DNA from 3 places in the Paenibacillus sp. Lou8.1 genome. Region 2 is predicted to be linked to each of the others. Evidence: predicted binding sites of a transcription regulator. Region 2 holds the regulator's gene; each other region holds the start of a gene.
What was found. The regulator Rex, encoded in region 2, represses fermentation and respiration genes when NADH is low (regulators of the CRP and FNR family bind a similar motif). The targets are predictions, from matches to a motif close to TTGTGAAATATTTCACAA.
Positions count from the first base shown of each region.

Region 1: a site for Rex is predicted at 4,221-4,238, ahead of lpdD (prenylated flavin chaperone LpdD). Genes of this name have one in related genera too.
Region 3: a site for Rex is predicted at 3,010-3,027, ahead of adhE (bifunctional acetaldehyde-CoA/alcohol dehydrogenase). Genes of this name have one in related genera too.

Region 1 covers NZ_JANAVN010000011.1:169,336-176,583, reverse strand. The annotation lists gene NLX78_RS17160 (WIAG-tail domain) at 1-318, opposite strand, end outside; gene fabV (enoyl-ACP reductase FabV) at 508-1,695, shown strand; gene NLX78_RS17150 (DUF1540 domain-containing protein) at 1,994-2,146, shown strand; gene NLX78_RS17145 (hypothetical protein) at 2,320-2,559, opposite strand; gene NLX78_RS17140 (DUF4190 domain-containing protein) at 2,653-3,024, opposite strand; gene NLX78_RS17135 (hypothetical protein) at 3,248-3,835, shown strand; gene lpdD (prenylated flavin chaperone LpdD) at 3,847-4,194, opposite strand; gene NLX78_RS17125 (S8 family serine peptidase) at 4,374-7,248, opposite strand, start outside.
Region 2 covers NZ_JANAVN010000016.1:110,255-117,502, reverse strand. The annotation lists gene NLX78_RS21595 (3-hydroxyacyl-CoA dehydrogenase family protein) at 1-97, opposite strand, end outside; gene NLX78_RS21590 (AAA family ATPase) at 234-1,736, opposite strand; gene NLX78_RS21585 (hypothetical protein) at 1,729-2,262, opposite strand; gene NLX78_RS21580 (hypothetical protein) at 2,483-2,749, shown strand; gene NLX78_RS21575 (cell wall elongation regulator TseB-like domain-containing protein) at 2,802-3,326, opposite strand; gene NLX78_RS21570 (amidohydrolase) at 3,364-4,665, opposite strand; gene NLX78_RS21565 (redox-sensing transcriptional repressor Rex) at 4,652-5,305, opposite strand; gene dinG (ATP-dependent DNA helicase DinG) at 5,350-7,248, opposite strand, start outside.
Region 3 covers NZ_JANAVN010000004.1:44,281-51,528, forward strand. The annotation lists gene adhE (bifunctional acetaldehyde-CoA/alcohol dehydrogenase) at 322-2,934, opposite strand; gene NLX78_RS06790 (Crp/Fnr family transcriptional regulator) at 3,193-3,909, shown strand; gene NLX78_RS06795 (DODA-type extradiol aromatic ring-opening family dioxygenase) at 4,049-4,816, opposite strand; gene NLX78_RS06800 (winged helix-turn-helix transcriptional regulator) at 5,558-5,902, opposite strand; gene NLX78_RS06805 (ThuA domain-containing protein) at 6,149-6,880, opposite strand; gene NLX78_RS06810 (sugar phosphate isomerase/epimerase family protein) at 6,901-7,248, opposite strand, start outside.

The DNA of each region.
Region 1 (7,248 bases), on a different contig from region 2:
TTCTGGCTCTGGCTCCAGCTCTGGTTCTGGTTCTAGCTCTTGGGGTTCCTCTATCGACACTTGAGTCTCCTCAGCATCCGCACCTTCAACCTCTGTCTCATGCGAAACCTCGATTTCAGGTTCGACAACAGTCTGTAGCTCCGGCTCCTCTTTGGTTGGGGGAGGCGGAGAAGCAACTTGATGAAGTCTTGCTTCTGTCTCCCTCTCCGCAGGCTGTGGCTTCACGCGCTGTATCATACTTAATTCATTCATATCCGGGTCAATTACACTATAGAGCGGCTTTTTGTTTCTTATGGTTTTGCGGCTCTTATTCTTCAAGCAGCTCTCTCCCTTCTCGTATTTATCGTTACAGCATCATATGCAGGCCCTTAGGCACTTGCCACCCTGTGCAAGGATACACTTTTGGGTAAAAAGGATACTTACTGAAATCCACGTTTGAAAAAAAATAGTTAAAAGTTAAAATAGTAAGGGTGAAGATCGCTACAAGAAGAGAGGAATTACAATAACATGATTATCAAACCAAGAACACGTGGCTTTATCTGCACCACTGCTCATCCGGTGGGCTGTGCCCAACATGTTCAGGAGCAAATTGACTATGTACAGGCCCGTCCTGCTATCCAGGGACCCCGTAATGTACTTGTGATCGGGGCATCTGCCGGATATGGGTTGGCTTCTCGCATTACTGCTGCCTTCGGTGCGCGTGCCAATACAATTGGTGTATATCGCCCTAGTAATGCTACGGCCACACGTACAGCATCGGCAGGCTGGTACAATTCTGCTGCATTTGAAAAAGCTGCTCAGGAAGCTGGGCTTAAATCCTTAAGCGTGACAGGCGATGCCTTCTCGAATGAGGTCAAAGCCAAAACGGTGGAAGCCATTCGCGAAGAACTGGGACAAGTCGATCTGGTGGTTTACAGTGTCGCTTCAGGTCGTCGTACAAATCCTCGCACAGGCGAAACGTTTAATTCCGTGCTCAAACCTATTGGTAAGCCTTACACAAACAAGACCGTTAACTTCCACACCGGGGAAGTCAGCAGCGTGACGCTTGAACCCGCAACAGAAGAAGAAGTACAAGCAACGGTAGAGGTTATGGGTGGTGAGGACTGGAAATTGTGGATTGACGCCTTGCGTGAAGGCGGTGTATTGGCTGATACTGCAACAACCTTCTCCTTTTCGTATATTGGTTCAGATATTACGCAAGCCATCTACAGAGAAGGCAGTATCGGAAGTGCAAAGGATCATTTGGAGGAGACAGCGCATCAGCTGAACGATCAGCTGAAAGTTACAGGCGGACGCGCCTTCGTCGCAGTCACCAAAGGACTCGTTACCCAATCTAGCTCCGCTATCCCTGTCGTTCCTCTGTATATTTCTGCTTTATATAAGGTAATGAAGGAAAAAGAGCTGCATGAAGGGTGCGTAGAACAGAGCTACCGCCTGTTTGCTGAGCGTCTGTACGCACCAGAAACTCCTGTAGATGAAGAAGGACGTATTCGTATTGATGATTGGGAACTGCGCGAAGACGTACAGGCAGAGGTTGAAAAGATATGGGAGGCGCTGACGACCAACAATATCTACGAATTGTCAGATCTTGAAGGATATCGTCACGAATTTTTCCAACTGTTCGGCTTTGAGTTTGAGGGCGTAGACTATGATGCTGACATCGATCCCATCGTAACTATTCCTAACGTGCGCTAAGTCTTTTCATATCGTCATTATGTCAGAAAAACAAAAAAAGCTGTTCTCCAGCAGAGAAACATTTCGGTCTGCATGGAGGACAGCTTTTATTTTTTAATTAAAAGGGACACTTGTGTGCGCTTCAAACTGCAAAATGAAGCAAACATTGCAATTTTAAATTTCATTTGATATTGTACCAGTAGGCATAGCAAAGTCCCTCTTCCTGACAAGAGGGTAAACACAGTTGGACAAGTCCTACCTTGACTGACCGTGATACTATTTGCTCAGCCCATCACAACCATATAAGGAGGTGTACAACATGGCAAAAGACGTTCTGTGTGAAGTCAATTCATGTACGTACTGGGCCCAAGAAAATAAATGTAGCGCTAGCTCCATTTATATCGTAAGCAACAGACCTGAAGACACTCACAAATCCGAAGAAACAGACTGCAAAACCTTCGAAGCCAAGTAAATCTTTGAATTCAAGCCTAAGCTTTATAATGAAGGAGCCCATGCCCGGGTTCCTTCTTTCTTATGATATTCTAACAAGAATGATAATTATTATCAAGTCCTTTTTCGGTACAGAAAAGCGCTATTCAATCCACACAATCATTTCTCTGCTCAACGTCTGGTTGCAGGCTTACTTTATAAAGCCACGTCGAAAAGGACCCTGCTGTTCTCTCTAAAAACAAAAAAAGAAGCGTCGCTCTGAACGATTCGCTTCTTGTGCTTGACCTTTTGTAATTGTTCTTGCTTGGTCGGCTTCATTCGTATGTGCTGTGAAATCTCGCCATAATGGTCATTCGTTTTGCGGCTTTGTGCCGCGCAATAGATTCCAGCGCGCTTTGCCTTGCTCAGCGCTTTTTGTGTTTGAGTACGTGCCATACGGCTTCACTCTCCTTTATTGGACTCCTTTTATCATAGCATCCAATAGTCAAATCGTGAATGGTTTGTCTGACTCAAGCATTCTTCAATTCATTAAATGTCTGAAAAAACATCTGGATCGCCACTGGAGGCCGCTACAATAAAAACAATAACTATAAAAATGATGATCAGTGTATAAATCAGTGTACCGATAATACTACATACCAATCCAGCAATGGCCATACCTCTGCCTTGCTCGCCATGACGGTTAATTTCCTTCAGGGAAAGACTGGACAAAATAATACCCACAATTCCGATAATCAACCCGAGATAGGGAATGACCACAGATAAAATCCCAAGCACCATCGAGGCAACAGCTTTACTATTTGTAGGTGGAACTACTGGAGGCGGGTTAAATGGGGCGTTATAATCGTTCGTCTCCTGAAAAGGATCGGAAGATTGAGGCTCCTTGTACAAATCACTCATCTGTTAAATTCAACTCCAATAAGTAAAATAGCAATTATATAAGTTCTAGGGTACCACAATCTTACAAATCAGGACAGTACTTATTTCAATTTTTTAAATTAGAACGTTAAAAAGAAGAAACATAGCGATATTAGCACTTTTTGAGGTAACCGGGCATACAGTATTTTACCTGTTACAGATCAATTGCGCTCCATGAGAGCATCCTGCCAAGGAGGTCGGAGCTATGCTATATCGTGCAACATCCCGCAGAAAGGGCTCGCCTCACAAACGTTTAAATGCAGAAACACTTAGGAAAATATCCGCTGCCATGCTACCCTTTTACAAAGCTATTGCAACCCGACGTGCTTTTGCCGTCCAATGGTCACGAGCTGTCGTTCAGGGCAATTTGGATCGGATGAAATCCCTTCTCTGCTCAGTAGCGCCATTTGCCGCCAAACAAGGCTTAGGCACGAATGGCATCGGCTACTTCATTTCCTTTTTAGCTCAGCCACCGATGCTTTATTATACGAATGGAACGACGATTCCACCGGGGACTGTGCAGTTTACGTTTGAGCCGAGAGTTCATCGCGCCATCGCAAAAGCCGTTTTTCCGCTGTATCGCGAATTGGCACGCAATCCATGTTTTGCTTCTGCCTTAGCTAAAGCGATCAACAGACAAGACCAGCGTGCAGTTCATGTCATAATCCGTAGTTTGATTCCATCCTCTGCACTGAAATCCGTACAAATTGAGGATGATGGCTTTGCCTTGCTTTTTAAGTATCCCTTTAGCAAGTATCCCTATCGCAATCTGCTCTTTCAGGAGTTCACTTAAAAAGGTCGCTACTAGCGTGCTTGCTTGAGTTTTCCAATGAGCTCTTTTCCCAGTTGTATAGCCATATCTGTCAGCACTCTGATTTCGTCCTTGGTTGCATGATCCAAATGCGCCCCGCAGCAAATGGCAAAATTGCCCGCAAACTCTTTTCGCAAGCGAACTGCAATTTCTTCGGTAATATAAAATTCCTTATGGTTTTGTAATTGCACAGTTTGAATCGGCTCGAGCCTGGCCCCTGCTGTAATCGTTCCCAAATGCGGCTGATCACCGCCAGAAATGAGTACAATGATATCTTCCCCCATAAAATAGGCATCCAGCACAAGACGGATACGTCCGCTTTCTTTTTGCAAATGAATCATATAATCCTCTCCTGCTAAAAATATTATTGTGAAACGATTCACTTTATGAGCATTATTCATTGTATCGCTTCCTGAACGGCTCGACAATTAAAAATGGCCCACAGCAGCCTCTATAAACCGTGGCTTGCTGTGGGCCTTCATTGCTATTCTAAAAGAAGCCTTCCCTTTCCTACTGGCTGTTAACGGATCGTGATCGTATGCACAGTCTTACCGCTTGCGCCGTCATTATCCGTCACCGTTAGCTCTACGGTATACGTTCCAGCTGTGGTGAATTTATGCTTCACCTTGGAACCGACTGCCGTATCGCCATCGCCATCGCCAAAATTCCAGCTGTAGCTGACGATTTCACCATCTACATCACGGGAAGCTTTGGCGTTAAATTGTACATTTTTGTTCTTCTTAGCTGATTCATTAGCCTGAATAATGGCTACTGGCTTTTCATTGGATGTAGGTGGATTCGGATCAGGGTTCTGTCCTCCACCATTGGTTACATACAATTTTCCCGGCGCCTCCGTCTCCACTTCATTTCCCGCTGCATCCCTTACCCGGATCACGATGACTCCGCCTTCCAGGTTCAGAGAAGATGAAGTGAAATAAGTACCTTCATAGTGGCCTGACGAAGTTTCATTTAATGGAATATCGTTGCGGCCCAAAGTGGACAGGTTGAAAGGCAGCTCCACATGGAAGGACGCCTCCAAACCGGATGCACTGTCAAAGGATACTCGTACCGACTGCCCTGGAGTAATACGCACATCCTCAGCAGGGCTAATGTTTTCAAGCTTCGGCAGAGCTGAATCGACATACACCGAGCGCGTAACGGTTGTTTCGTTTTCGGCAAGATCCTTGGCCGTCACCGTAATTTGATTTTCGCCTTCGTTGATAAGCAATCGCTTGTTAAAGCTGCCATCACTTCCAAATTCAGCGGGCTCACCGTTAATCGACAATTCGGTGAGGAACTCGTCGTACACGGTACCGATAACACTAACTACACCCGCGTTCGTACGGGCTCCTTCATCAGGAGAAGTCAGGATCAGACCCGGTTTAGTCTGATCGAGCGTCACAACTACCGTTTCGGAACGATCCGTTAATTTGCCGTATACCGCTGCTTGAACACTTAGCGGATTAGCACCTGGCTGAAGATCAACCGACAAACTGAACTGACGATCCTTCACTTTCGTTGTGCCAGCCAGCTCCTTACCGTTAAAGAGCTGAATATCGGCTCCTTCTGCCGGGGAAGTTCCTGTTACGGTAATCGACTCTTCCTGCGTATACGTAGCCTTCGTAGGAGTCGTAATCGTTGGAGCATTCACCGGATATCTGACGATAGCCCGGATCATGTAGTTCCCTTCCTCCTCAGGTGATTGGCTCCATGCTCCGCTTACACCTTGCCAGCTGCGAAGTGCATTCGGGCCACTCTCATCTGTAGCAAGACCTGGCGACTGTGTGCCTACAGCAGACTGTGTATATACGATGTAGAAGTCACCTTGAACCGTCACCGGCTCTGGAAGCTGCACCGTCGTCCATTGTGTCTCATCCCTTACGGCAGTCCCGTCGAATGGACCAGCCAATAATCGTCCAGGTGCTCCTGCCGCACCGGAGGCGTCATAGATAGAATATTGGAATGCCGTTCCTCCCGGATTCGGAAAGGCAGAGTTCCAGAACAAAAGCGATGCTCCTGTCACTTGAGCCACTTCCGACTCAGGCGTCATTCTGACTGCCCATGAATTGCCTGCCGCGTTAAAGGCTCTAGCATTTTCTCCTGTCCCGTCATCGTAGGCAATGCCTCCCTGGAACCCGATGAAAGGTTTCAACGTGACATTCGCTTCCACACTACCGTTCGCAGGAGCAGTAACGGATACACTGTCGCTATAATAATTCTCAGCTGAAATGGACAATGTGTATGTTCCTTCCAGCACGTCCAGCGTAAATTCTCCAGCCTCATTCGTCTCTACCGGAGCAATACGTGCATCCTCCAGCACCAACACTTTCGCTTTTTGGATCGGTTCACCGGATTGCTTGTCGGTAATGACCCCGTGAATCGTACCGTGAGGTACGGCCTGAAGACTAAAGTTTGCTCTGATGACCTTGTTATTCTCAATCGTGACTGCTTTCGTTTGAGGCACATAACCATAGGCTTCAGCCTTCAGCGTATAGTCGCCCGCTACATGGGTAAAGCTGTATTTGCCCGTGGTCGGATCCGTTTTCACCGAACGTCCGGTTTCCAATACCGTAACCGTAGCGCTGGCTGGAAGACTGTCGAGACCGACACGTCCACTATCCACCGTTGTTTCTGCCGGCTTCACTTTCTCCTGGAATTCACTCTTTTCAGTGCTTGTAATTTTGTACAGCGGGAATTGTTCTTCCGCTTTTTCCAGCTTGATACTCGACTCAGGTACGATGTCCTTGGTCACTGTCGCAGCTGGAATGCCCAGCACACGGAAATCGTCAATGTACCAGCCGTTCTTGTTCACACTGTTATCCGATTTCAAACGGAAGCGAATTTGAATCTCATTGCCGGTGTAGCTATCCAGATTGTAATAAACTGGAGTCCACTTTTTCCCGTTCGTGTTGTGAGAGAACTTGCCCAGCTCGCTCCACGTGTCGCCATTGTTTTTGGACACTTCCACATAACCGTAATCATAGCCGGCCTCAATTTCAAACCAGTGATTGAAGGTCAGTGTTGCGTTGCGTACAGCCTGCAAATTAATTTTGGGAGAAACCAGCGAAAATTCAGCTCCGTTCTCATAATTGCTATCAAGATCGGTTGCCCACACATTGGGTCTGGACGCTGCGCTCTCTGGTCCTACTTCCTTGGGAATGCCGCGTTCCCACTCATCCTTGGTACCGGAATGAGTCCAGCCATTATCCGAGCTGCCGTCAAAATGATCGCTATACAGCGTATCTGGCACGTCTACTCTTAGAGAAGCCTCATTCGACTTGATTCCTTCATTGCCACTATAATCCTCAGCCGCCACTGCATAATGATAGGTCGCTCCACCGACCGTGATGGTATCTGTGAGTGTCAGTGCTGAGGTTGTACCGATGGAAGTATAA
Region 2 (7,248 bases):
CTACCAGCAGCACATCGATTCCTTTGGACGCGAGCATTTCAGAAATCCCCTGTCCCATGGTGCCGCCGCCGATGACGCCGATTTTTTTAAATTGCATGATTCTTTACTCCACCCTTTCCTGGTCACTCTCATATATTGTATCCTTCTTTGTCGAAAAATACATGTTTATGTCCCAATAGATAATAATATCTTAGCACGGACTAAAAGTAAAAAAAAATAACCAGCATAAAAAATTATGCTGGTAATAAAGCATTTTCACTAAATTGACATCTAAATTGGTCTCCAGACAGAGTTTCTTCCTTCATTAGGATGTCAAGTGAGTTGTCGAACACAGGACGATGCTTTTCCAGCAACTCCAAAGTTCGGGTATGCAGGTCAGCCATAATCTCGCCATTTTCCCGCATAAGTTCTTCTTTGGTTACCATTTCCATGTTAATAATGCCAAGTGAAGTCAAACCGGAAGTCATCATCGTATGGACGATATTCAGCGCCTGCTCAAAATCATTACTTGAGCCGGTACTGCGACCGCCATAGTACATTTCTTCCGCTGTGGCCCCTGCGAGCGAGATCATGATCTGCTCCTCCAGGAACTGCTTGGTGTATAAATAATGCTCTTGCTGTGGATTGTGGCGCACATAGCCAAGCGCTTTTCCACGTGGGCTAAGTGCTACCTGGCTTACGCTACCGGGACGAACAATTTCGGCCATAATAGCATGTCCTAGTTCATGAATCGCTACACGTTTTTTCTCTTCCAACGTCGATTCTCGATCTGTCTTTTCACCCATCATTACTTTGTCAATTGCCATCGACAGATGCTTCTGCGCAATCATTTTCTGATCCTGTCTCATCGCATAGATTGCCGCTTCATTCATCACGCTCTCCAGCTGTGCGCCGGAAAACCCGTAAGATTCCTCAGCAATTTTGTCCAGATTCGCATCTTCCTGAATCGGTTTGTTTTTGGCATGAATTTTAAGAATATGAAGACGGCCCTTCTTATCAGGCAAATCCACTTGAATATGACGGTCAAAACGCCCTGGACGCGTTAAGGCACTGTCCAGCATTTCTTTACGGTTTGTTGCTGCAATGATCAAAATCCGCGGTGTATCTGCCGAATAAATGCCATCCATTTCTGTCAGCAACTGATTCAAAGTCTGATCATATTCTCGTTGCTGTCCACCCTCACGCTTACCACCAATTACGTCGATCTCGTCAATAAAAATAATCGCATTTTCCTTCTTTTCCTTGGCTGCACGAGTACGTGCCTCCCGAAACAACTCACGGACACGACCCGCACCAACACCAACGTACATTTCAACAAATTCACTACCTGAGGCTGCAACAAATACAGAATTAGTATAGTGTGCGGCTGCTTTCGCCATCAGTGTTTTCCCTGTTCCCGGAGGACCTGTGAGCAGAACACCTTTTAATGGACGGATACCAAACTTAGAAATTTCATCATGTCGATTCAAAAAGTCCAGGGCCTCACGCAACTCCTGTTTAGCGCTTTCCTGCCCACCGATTTCCTCAAAAGTCAGCTTGTCCGGACCATTTTTTTTGCGTTTACGTTCTTGCCCAGCACCTACGGCCAAGCCACCACGTGCATGCATGAGCATTAACAAGCCGCTGAGCATCACGCCAGCAACTAGAAGAGGGATAATATTCACCCCAATAAAAACGAGAAATATAATAGTCACCGGCACTATGCCGATTAATGTTTCCTTGATCCATCTAGGCATTAGGCCATACCCCCATTTGCTGAGATTGACGTGGCAAAACGATAAATTTGGTCGCTTTCCCTTCGCTGAGTCGGATATAGACATTGTTCGAATCCATGTCGGTATCAGCTTTGATACCCGTCTTTTTCTTTTTCATCTGCTCAACTGTAGATGAAATTTGAGTATACTTTTTATTTTCCATCGCTTCGGCTACAGGAAACATAGCCTCAGACCACCATTGATTCAGTGCTGAATTGGAACGATCTTCAATATCCAGCTTAATGGTACGGCTGCCAATGATGGTTTGTCCTTTTTGCTTAACCACATCGACTAATCCGGCCACATCCGCCTGCGGTTTGAGATCTAGTTTCAATACAACCTGATCCTGTTTAATATCTATTTGAGCGCTTGTCACGCCTGGATATTGAGAAACCAGTTTTTCCAGAGGGCTTTGCATTGTAACCTGACGGTAAATGAACCATCCCCCAAATAGCAGCAAAGCTGCCAAAACTGCCGCCACAACGATAGGAACTGCACGCAATTTCAAACAACATCCTCCTCTCAAAATGTAAAACCCAGAAGAAACGGGACGAATGTCAACAAACAACCAAATTGCATGATCTTACAGCGATCAGCAATTCTTTTTTCTATCATTTTTGTCTATCACTTATAAAATATAGTATATCATAACGTATATCTAATATCGAAGGCAATGTGTGGAGGAGTTGTGATGAGGCAAAATCTTTGGTTAAGGTGGAGGCGAGACGATGCGTGTAGGATTTGATCTTACGATCGCTGTTGCCACCGGATTTTTTTCGATTAGATTCTTACGGAGAAAATCCGGCGGCAAAGGCGAACGCTCCGCTTCTCCAGATTCAAATCTTTCACTCCGTACTGCCCGCCATAAAGATGAATTTGCCCTAGAGAGAAAATGGATTGGTAAAGATGCTTCACTGGCTTTCAGCCCATTTTACGGCATAGCAAGACTAAAAGACGTAAATACGAATTTCATCGCATTTACGTCTTTTTCTTAAGCTTTCAATTATTTACTAGTCATTCATTCCACATCTGCTAATCCTCAACCAGCTAGTTATTGGGCAAAGTATATTTTACACCCGTCGCTACCCCATCTGAGAAACGATAAAAGCTGTAGTAATGATGACTTCCATCATCGTAAAACAACTGCCACACATATTCGCCATTGAACACACTCGGCTGAAGCCTTACAATTTTTACACCTGGAAGCTGCTGCTGAATTATTGCCGTCATTTTTTGCTCATCGACTCCATTCTTCAGCAGTTCGGTGTGAACACCGCTATTATCTGCGGCAGGTACGTTAGGTTGTCCTTCCACTTTTTGAAAAGGAACCCACACCATTATATTTTCATTCTGTGCATTTTTCCCTTGAACCACCCAATATACCTGATCCCACACAGACTTCCATGTTTGAGTCGTGCTAACCAGACCACCTGATTGCTTGGCCTTAATGATAGCGGCATTTTTCTCAGCCACCTGGTCTTGAGTAACATAGGAATAATACCAGAAAATGCTGACCAGGATCAGTATTACGGCCAAAATGGCGACCGCTATCCACTTTTTCTTATTTTTCAAACCCGTGCTTCCTCTCTAAGGGGATGTGACACCTGAATTAGCGCGACAGCAGCCCTTCAAAGGCGGCTTGTGCCTCATGTTTGATGCGTTCCTCGTCCATAGTCAGGCATTCGCCGTTTTTCACAACCTGACGACCGTCTACCCATACGTGAACCACGTCTTTGGCGCTTGCTGAGTATACCGCATGGGAAATAAGATCTGTACGCGGCAAGAAATGTGCCTGATTCAGATCCAGCGCGATAAAGTCAGCCTTGTTGCCTGCTGCCAACGCTCCTACTTCTTTTAAACCAATTGACTTTGCACCGTATTCTGTTGCCAGACGCAGCGCTTCACTCGCAGGAACTGCCGTAGGGTCACCAGATACACCCTTGTGAATAAGTGCTGCCAGACGCATTTCCTCGAACATATCCAGGTTATTATTACTGGCAGGACCATCCGTTCCGAGAGAAACGGTAACCCCTGCACGCAGCAATTCAGGCACTCTTGCCACACCACTTGCCAGCTTCAAGTTGCTACCTGGGTTGTGCGAAACCGCTACACCACGTTCAGCCAGTAAAGCTATTTCTTCGTCATTCAAATGAACGCCATGGGCAACAAGCGAAGGACGGGAGAAAAAACCAAGCTTATCCAAGTGTGCAACTGGACGCAAACCGTAGTCACGTACGTTTTGCTCCACTTCGGCGATCGTCTCAGACATGTGCGTATGCAGCGGCAAATCCAGATCATGCGCAGCTTGTACGAATTTTTCAATAAACGCAGGTGGACAGGTGTATGGCGCATGCGGTGACATCATCGTTGTAATACGCCCGTCTGCTTTACCATGCCAGTTACGCGCAAAAGTTACGGCCTCAGCCAGCTTGATTCGCTGTTCTTCCTCCGAACATAGTCCAATTGCTCCACGCATCAGACTTGCACGAATACCTGACTCTTCAGCCACACGAGCCACCTCATCCATATGATCGTACATGTCCAGGAAGGTCGTTGTTCCACCTTTCAGCATTTCCAGCACAGACAACGACGTACCCCAGTACACGTCCGTAGATGTAAACTTGGCTTCCATAGGCCACATTTTTTCCTGAAGCCATACTTGAAGTGCCAAGTCATCTCCATGCCCACGCAGCAGAGACATCGCCGCATGACCATGAGTATTAATCAGACCAGGTAAAAACAAAAGCCCCTTACCATCGATCGCTTCCGTCTCTTCCTCACCCGAAGGCAAAGTCTCGCCAATGTAAGTAATGCGGCTATCTTCCACAATCATAAAACCATGGATTACCCCAGCTTCTGGTCCATTTACGGCAAAAGAGCCGTTTTTAATCATCCATTTATTCACTGTCATATTGTGTTTCTTCCTTTCCGTCCTCCAAATAATAAGCGAGGCTAAGCAAATCAGTTGTAAAGTCTGTGGCATGAATCCGAATGTTGGCCGGTGCCTTGAGAGTAGTCGGTGCAAAGTTCAGGATCGCTCCAATTCCGCTATCAATAAGCCTGTCAGCCACGTGCTGTGCTTCAAAATCAGGTACGGTAATAATCCCGATTCGAATGTTTTTTTCTTTCACAGTCGTTTCCAGTTCATCCATCGGTTGCACGACCAATGTATTGATCTTGGTCCCTACCTTATCTGGAAACGCATCAAATACCGCTACAATCTTCATATTGTCTTTTAAATAAGCGTTATAATTCGAAAGGGCTTGCCCCAGATTACCCGCTCCGACCAATACTACATTAATTTGCTGATCGATTTTCAGGATATGGCGTATTTTCTCAATTAGATAAGAAACATCATAACCGATACCCTTCCGACCAAAATCTCCAAAATAGGCGAGATCTTTACGGATTTGGGCCGGGTTTAAATCTAGCCTCTGTCCCAACTCTTGAGAAGAGACCGTAGCCACCTCCCGTTTGTGAAGTGCATTCAGATAACGTAAATATACGGGTAACCTCCGTACGACAGCCTCTGAAATTTTATCTGATTTCATACTTGCTCCCCCTAATTGTAACGAACATACTTAGTGTCCGTCCGTTATGCCTCGGTCTCCGGGGCGGATTGGAGCCATTCGGCGATGCGGGGCACCATTTGCTCCGATGGCATATGCTCCATTTTTGGTCCCGGTAACGAGTACAAAAAGTGCTTTCCGTAATAGGATTCGATCACACGCGTATCGTAAACGATAACGACCCCGTGGTCGCTCGCTGTACGAACCAACCGACCAAATCCCTGTTTGAAGCGAATGACCGCTTGTGGTACAGACAGCTTCATAAATGGATTCTTCTTCTGCTGCTGGAGCAGCTCGCTTTTTGCCTCCAGCAACGGGTGATTCGGCGGTTGAAACGGCAAGCGAACAATGGCCAGACAAGTCAGAGCCTTCCCCGGAATATCGACGCCTTCCCAGAAGCTGCTGGTTCCCAGCAATACAGAAGCTTTGGCTTCCTGAAAACGGCGGGTTAGCTTGCTGCGACTCCCACTGTCCACACCTTGTCCCAGCACAGTAATTTCGCTGGATGCTAAGGCCTCTTTGAGCGGCTCATACACTTGCCGGAGCATCCGATAGGAAGTAAACAGAACGAGCATTCTCCCCCGCGTCGCCTGAGCAGTCGCTCCTAGAGAGCTAACGAGCATATCTACAAAGTGTGCATCTCCTACACTGCCCTTCACGCTTGGGAAATCCCGTGGAATGACCAGCAACACCTGATCCCTGTAATTAAAGGGTGACGGAAGCTGCGAAGTCATCAGCCGCTCTTGATCTGCGGCCTCCTGCAAGCCGAGCTGATCGATCATGTACTGAAACGACTTATCTACCGATAAGGTAGCAGACGTCAGAATAATGCTTCTTTTTTTGTCAAAAAACATTTCTTTCAACTGGCGGCTCACATCGACGGGCACCGCATAAAATTGTAATGATTTACTGCGGAATTGCCCACTCGCTTCGAGCCAGTATACGGTTGTTTCATCATCGAGTCGCATAAAAAAGCGCAAATTTTCTCGAATCCCCGCCAGATCCTTGAGCAGACCCGTGATATCTGTAATAAGGCTATCCGCCGCATAATCGTCATGTTCTTCCTTGACGTCCAGCATCAGCTTGTCGCCCTTGCGCAAAATTTCACTCATCGTTACATATAGCTGATTTTCCAAAGCCCCCGCCTGATCCCACTTTGCAGGCTTGGCTGAAGGTTTGAGACGGGAAGAAAACTGTCCTGTTTCACCCGGTGTCGCATCGCTTCGTTCTGGCAACATGCCAAACAGCTTGTCGCTTAGCAGGTCCCAAGTTTCCTTAACCTCTAACACGAGCGGATACATCTGATCGATGGTTGAGGCCCAATCCGTCGACTTCTCGTGCCCCGATTTCGCCAACTGTTGACGAAGTGAAGGCAGTTGTCCATTCTTGCTGTCTTTGAACAGTCGCGTCAGTGTATGCACGAGTGTGAAATATTTCATATGCATACCTAGGTGCTTACCAGCTACTTCCTCCAGGTGATGGGCTTCATCAATCACCAGATGTTCATAGCTTGGCAACAACTGGTGACTAGCTTTGACGTCTGTAAACAACTTAGAGTGATTCGTAATAACAACATCCGCTATCCCTGCTTCATGGCGTGCACGATGATAATAGCATTTGCGGAACCATGGGCAAGAACGACCAAGACAGGACTCTGAATCACTCGCCACCGTTTCCCAGAAATCTCCACCACGGTTGCTCAGATTCAGTTCTTCATCATCACCGGTTTCTGTTAGCGTCAACCAGACGATCATCTGAGCAGCTGTAATTAAATCTTCCTTCGGTGTCGCGAAGTCTCTTCTGTTTATTTTATGTTCAAACTTACGCAGACACAAATAATGTCCCCGACCCTTGAAAATAGCAGCCCGGAACGGAAACGGAATCACCTTGGTCAGCATCGGAATGTCGCGCTCGCGTAATTGCTC
Region 3 (7,248 bases), on a different contig from region 2:
CCTCCAAATTGTTTGGTCTTCCGGACTTGTGATTTTTTTCACGATAAAGCTATTTCTTGAGCCCGGCCTTTTCACCGATGCCTTACGCTCAGTGTCGGGACCTTTCTTACACCCTTATTGTAGAATAATGATAGAGTGTAGTATGTGACAAAAATCACAATATGAGTGATTTTTATCACTTTATTTTCCCTAGCTTCACGCCTATATCCTTAGCCTTGCCGTTCACCTCCCTTCCCAAACCAACAGGCCCTCTATATAGAGAGCCTGCATCGGTACTGAACGAGAAAATGCTTTTTCACAAGCCTCTTCGTACCTATTATATTATTGGTCAAAACGTCCGTAGAAGGCATTGCGATAGACATCAGCCAACTCAGTAACCAGTGGCAACTTCGGATTCGCAGTTGTACATTGATCTTCAAATGCGCGGTCAGCCAGATAGTCTACACGTGATTCGAAATCCTTCGCATCGAAACCGATTTGTTGGAACGATTCCTCGATACCAAGTGTTTTGTTCATTTTACGGATCGCTTCGATCAAGCTGTTAACCCCTTCTTCGGTGGTGCGTGCAGGCAGTCCCAGTATGCGCGCGATTTCTGCATAACGCTCATCCGCAACAAAGTGCGAATATTTAGGGAACGAAGCAAATTTTGTCGGTTTTTTCGCATTATAGCGAATGACGTGCGGCAATAAAATGGCATTCGTGCGGCCATGCGCTGTATGGTATTGTCCACCCCATTTATGTGCAAGACTGTGGTTAATGCCCAAGAATGCATTAGCAAATGCCATACCAGCAAGTGTAGAAGCATTATGCATTTTTTCACGAGCCAGCTTATCACCAGTCAGAGCCGATTGTTCTAGGTATTGGAATACCAATTGAATGGCTTTAATTGCCAGACCATCTGTGTAGTCATTAGCCATTACGGACACGTAAGCCTCGATAGCATGTGTCAGAACATCCATACCTGTGTCCGCTACAGCTGTTTTAGGTAGCGAATATACAAACACTGGGTCAATAATTGCCACATCAGGAGTCAACTCATAGTCAGCCAGTGGGTACTTCGTGTCGCCCAGGTTTTTGTCCGTAATTACTGCGAACGATGTAACTTCGGAACCTGTACCCGAGGTTGTAGGGATAGCTACAAATTGTGCTTTTTGACCCAAACGTGGGTACTTGTAAATCCGTTTACGGATATCCATGAATTTTTGTTTTAAGTTATTGAAATCAGTATCTGGATATTCATAGAACATCCACATGCCTTTAGCCGCATCCATTGGCGAACCGCCGCCCAGTGCGATGATGCAATCCGGTTGGAAACGTCTCATCATTTCAGTACCACGTTCTACCGTAACTGTCGATGGATCTGGCTCTACTTCAGAGAACACTTCGATAGCTACTGGTGTTTGGCGTTGATGCAGATAATGAATAACACGATCTACATATCCCAGTTGTACCATCATAGGGTCCGTGATAATGGCTACGCGTGTGATATCAGGCATTTTAGCAAGATACTGTGTCGAGTTTTTCTCAAAATAGATTTTGGAAGGTACTTTGAACCATTGCATATTCACCGTCCGTTTCGCCACCCTTTTCACATTAATCAGATTGACTGCCGATACGTTCGACGAAGTCGAGTTACGACCGTACGAACCGCAACCGAGTGTCAACGAAGGAAGGTTGGTGTTGTAAATGTCACCAATCGCACCATGTGTGGAAGGTGCATTTACAATGATACGTCCTGTTTGCAGACGGTTTGCGAAGCGAGCGATAACGTCCTCATCGTTCGAATGAATAGCGGACGAGTGGCCCATGCCCCCGAATTCCACGACTTCAGCAGCGCGTTGAATACCTTGTTCCGCATTTTTTACTTTATAGCAAGCCAATACAGGACTCAATTTTTCCGCAGACAATGGGAATTTTGTTCCTACCCCTTCAATCTCAGCGACCAAAATTTTAGTTCCTGCTGGTACTGTGATACCACTCATTTCAGCAATTTTCACAGCAGACTGCCCCACGATTGCTGGGTTCACTGCACATTTCTCGACATTCATAGCTCCTTGAGTGAGCTTAGCTGCTTCTTCTTTATTTACAAAATAGCAACCGTTAGCGATCATCAATTTTTTCACTTGTTCGAAGATTGGCTCTTCGATAATAACCGCTTGCTCGGAAGCACAAATCATACCGTTGTCGAAAGATTTAGAGAGGATGAGATCGTTCACAGCCTGCTTGATGTCTGCTGTTTTTTCAATAAAGCAAGGCACGTTACCTGGGCCTACACCCAGAGCAGGTTTACCGCAGCTATATGCCGCCTTAACCATGCCTGATCCACCAGTTGCCAAAATCAGCGCCACATCAGGGTGGTTCATCAGTACATTGGTCTTATCCATCGAAGGCGCTTCAATCCATTGAATACAATCAGCTGGAGCACCATGTTTAACAGCTGCTTCGAGCAAGACGCGGGCTGCTTCCGCACTACACGATTGAGCAGATGGATGGAAACCGAAAATGATTGGGTTACGTGTTTTAATGGCAATCAGCGCTTTGAACATCGTAGTCGAAGTCGGGTTTGTCACTGGAGTGATCCCCATGATAATGCCGACTGGCTCTGCTATCTTTTGAAAACTGTCAAAATCATTGTCCTCAATGACACCGACGGTTTTTTCATTTTTGATACTATGATAGACATATTCTGTTGCAAACATGTTTTTGGTGATTTTGTCCTCGTACACACCGCGTCCTGTTTCTTCAACAGCCATCTTCGCCAGGTACATGTGTTTATCCATCCCTGCGAGTGCCATAGCTTGTACGATTTCGTCAATCTGTTCCTGATTCATACTCATGAAAGCTTGCTGTGCCCGGTTCCCCCGGTCAATCAGCGTTTGAATATACTGCTCTGCGCTTTGCTCTTTTTGGATAACCTCGTTTTTAACAGCCATTTCCCTCATCCTCCTGTTATCTCGTGTACTATCTCTTGTTCACGCACTGATCGTAACACAGCTTTCTAAGATATATTGTGATTTTTTTCACAATCTATTTAAAATTTTATTTTATGAAGTGAATTAAATCACAAAGTTTGGAATTCTGCCACTTTTACCCCCTCTTCTTGCCCCAAAAACGCATTGCGCAGGTATATAATGAATTTGAATTGATCAAGTTGCAGATAAAAAACATAGGATACAAAGGGGAAATGGACGATGAGAAACCCTACAAATGTAATGGAAGCCCGCGGCAACACCTGTTGCTTCTCGGAGGCCAGCTTCAACCGGTTGCAAGTGATGATGAAAGATCGAGTTATGCCTGAAAGCTCGCATCTGTTCTGGGAAGGAGATACAGCGGATAAGCTGTTTTATATTAAGCGCGGACGCGTGAAAGTAACCAAAACAACGGATGAAGGTAAGGAACTTATTCTATATATGTATCAAAGCGGCGATCTTGTTGGTCAAGCTGATCCATTTTTCGGTACTAAGCATTCCTTTTCTGCTGAGGTTCTGGAAGATAGTGATATTGGCGTAATCGATCATACAGATTTGGAACTGCTTATTTGCCAGCATTGTGATTTTGCGATTGACTTTATGAAATGGATGGGTTCGCATCACCGTATTACTCAGACTAAGTTCCGCGATTTGATGATGTACGGCAAGCCAGGTGCTTTATGTTCAACACTCATCCGTCTATGCAATACCTATGGTGAGCCTCACGGCGAACATATCCTGATTCATAAGAAAATTACTCATACTGACTTATCTAATATGATCGGTGCGACTCGGGAAAGCGTAAACCGGATGCTTAGTGATCTACGTAAGAAAAATGCAGTAGAATACGATAACGGCATGATTGTTGTCAAGGATTTGGAAATGCTGCAAGGCGTGTGTCATTGTGAATTGTGCCCTCGTGAGATTTGCCGGATATAATGAATCGTTATTTATGTAAAAGGGAGTGTTATAAGCCATTATAGCTTATAACACTCCCTAATTTATTTCCACTCCCCTACTTATACAGGAGCAGTAGCGAAGCATTTTAACAATAGTCCTTCTTCTGGCAACAAACTTTCTAAAACTGTAAGCATAGATAACTTAAATTCCCCATCTCATAGCTTCTATGGATGACCTTGGCTTTGTTTGCAGGATTTCCACTCCCCATCGCAATAAACAACGGTACAAAGTGCTCTGCTCTTGGTACGGCCTGACGAGCATACGGTGCTTCACTTTCATAGTGATCCAAAGCCTCTATATCTCTATTTTGCACTTTTTCAATAATCCAATCATCAAAATCTATAGCCCAAGATTCTGTTTTCGTTTCCCCCCATTTGACGATACGCAGATTATGAACAGTCACGCCACTGCCAATGACCAGAATATCCTGTTCTCCCAGTCCACGTAGCACTTCACCAATGACATATTGTGCTTTGGGCGAGAGATATGGATTTACAGAGATCTGAACTACCGGAATGTCTGCCTCAGGATACATACGATGCAACAATGTCCAGGATCCATGATCCAGTCCCCTCACCCGATCAGTTTGTACGTCAATACCCTTTTGTTCATATAATTTTTCCAGCTTATTGGCCAGTTCGACAGAACCATGTGCTGGATATTTCACCGCGTACAGTTCCGGTGGGAAACCACCAAAATCATAAATGGTATCGTACACGTCATCCATCGAACTGATCGTCAACGTTTGCGCTTCCCAATGAGCAGTAAAGATAACAACCGCTTTAGGACGAATGCTTTTCCCCAGTTGCTCTAAAAATGAAGTATAGCCCGTCTGTTCAATAGCAAGCATCGGTGAGCCGTGGGCCAAAAATAAAGATGGCATCATATAAATATCCCCTTGTCATCAATAATTTATTTTATTCATTAAGTAACTTTATGTAAGTAATAGTACATAAGTAACAGAGTTATGTCAACACAGACTTCAACATACACTTAGATCAGTGATTCCATAAATAAAGATTGATATAGGTATAAGGTCATAGTAATATGTAACTAATAAATTTTGAAATTTCACTACACTTCGATACAAAGGACTGGTTTCTATGGAGATACATACTTCTAATTGCCCAAAATGTGGTTCCGTTTTTCGTCAGAACCTTAGAAACCTGTGTAGTACTTGTATTCAGGAAGAAAATATATTCTTAGACCGCTGTTCTAACTATCTATGGAAGCATCCTTCTACTCATACCCGCCAGCTCAGTGATGTAACCGGCACACCTATAGAATTACTCACAGACTGGGTAAGAGCAGGCAAGTTTCCCTCCACATACAGTCAGCTCGATTATCCTTGTGAGTCCTGCCGTTCCCCTATTTATGCAGGAAGACTTTGCCATTCCTGTCTGGGTACATTCCGTTCGGCCGCGCTGGATATTCAAACCCGTGTGCCCCGCCGTGCAACAGCAGCATTATTCTCAGTTGCAGGGCGCGTCAAAGGCTATTAAACCGTGCTACCTATGCACATCATTTCTGTGATATGGATAAGTAGTCCTATACACAAAATAAAAAAACAGCCTTTTTCCTAGGAAAAGGCTGTTTTGCTATGAGAAACGCTTATTTAGTTTGGTGCTCATCTAATCCATTCCTCAGCCCAAAATTGAATCTGTTCCATAACCGGCTGAAGTGCACGGCCTTTGGTTGTTAGCTCGTATTCAATGCGGACAGGAGTTTCCGGATATACATGACGTGTAAGAATCCCTTCATTTTCCAAATCTTTCATCCGCTCTGATAACATTTTGTCACTCATTGTGGGAATCAGATTGGAAATATCCTTAAACCGCTTAGGACCGCTCATCATGGATTGAATAATTAATCCATTCCAACGCTTGCCCAAACATGAAAAGGCGGTTTCAAAACGCGGACACATTTTTGCACATTGCGGTTGACTCTCCAAATTTTTCACCTTCTTTTGCATTTCGGTTTGATAAAGCTTTCCTTTTGTTAGTATATATCATTTTAGCATACTTTATCCCGAAAGAAAACACTTTCTTCTTAAATTAAATACCTGCGCCGATAAAGTTGCCATGACCAAAACTGATTATACAACAAACCAACACAGCAGGTATATGTCTAAATCGTTAAATACAAAAAGGCGGAATCCCAAGAGGTTCCGCCTATCAATCTGTTCATTATACAGCTCATCCATATGTGATGATTGTCATTATACCAACACTCCACCGAGAGGCCTTACAGGTTCACTTCTACCATATATTGGTTTGTTAATACTTGTCGGAGAAGTCCAACGAATGCTGTTGGCGATAACTTTCAAAATATCAGGCTGGTAATAAGTCGGATAGGTCTCATGACCTGGGCGGAAATAGAATATCTTACCACTACCTCGGCGGAAGGTACATCCGGTTCTAAATACTTCGCCGCCTTCAAAGTTACTAACAAATACCAGTTCATCCGGCGTAGGAATATCAAAGAACTCGCCATACATCTCTTCCTGCTTCAACAAAATTTTGGCATCTATGCCTTCTGCAATGGGATGTGACGGATTCACCGACCAAATAATCTCCTGTTCACCTGCCACCCTCCATTTCAGGTCACAGCTAGTGCCCATTAGGGCTTTGAATGGCTTGGAAAAATGGCCTGAGTGCAGCACGATCAACCCCATTCCTTCCTGCACTCGCTTGACAACACGCGCCGTAACTTCATCGCTCACCTGATCGTGGGCTTTATGCCCCCACCACAGCAGCACATCTGTGGAATTCAGAATATCTTCTCCCAAACCATGCTCGGCATCATCTCGCAGAGTAGCTGTTCGAATGGCAAATCCCTCTCCTGCCAGGCCGTCAGCCAACGCTTTGTGTATCCCGTCAGGATATATCTGTTTGGCTTCATCATTCAACTTTTCGTTCAAATATTCATTCCAAATGGTGACGTTAATCATCAACATTTCCCCCTATTAGGTTAGACCCACCACATCTCGCTCAGCGGTTCTTCAATCAGTACCTGGCGAAGATTGTGGACGGCCTTAGTAAAGCCTTCCTCCACGGACATCAGACCATCTTCATGCTCAATACTCACTACATAATCGTATCCCACCAGACGCAGGGCACTGATAATATCTGCCCAGGTTTTTACATCATGCCCATAGCCCACAGTTCGGAACTGCCAAGCACGATCTAGCATTTTCGTATATTCCTGCATATCGGTAAGTCCATATTTATTTACATTGATCGGATCAATCGTCGTATCCTTGGCATGAAAATGGTGAATGGCTCCCTCTCGGCCCAAAATTTGAACCGCCTGCACTGG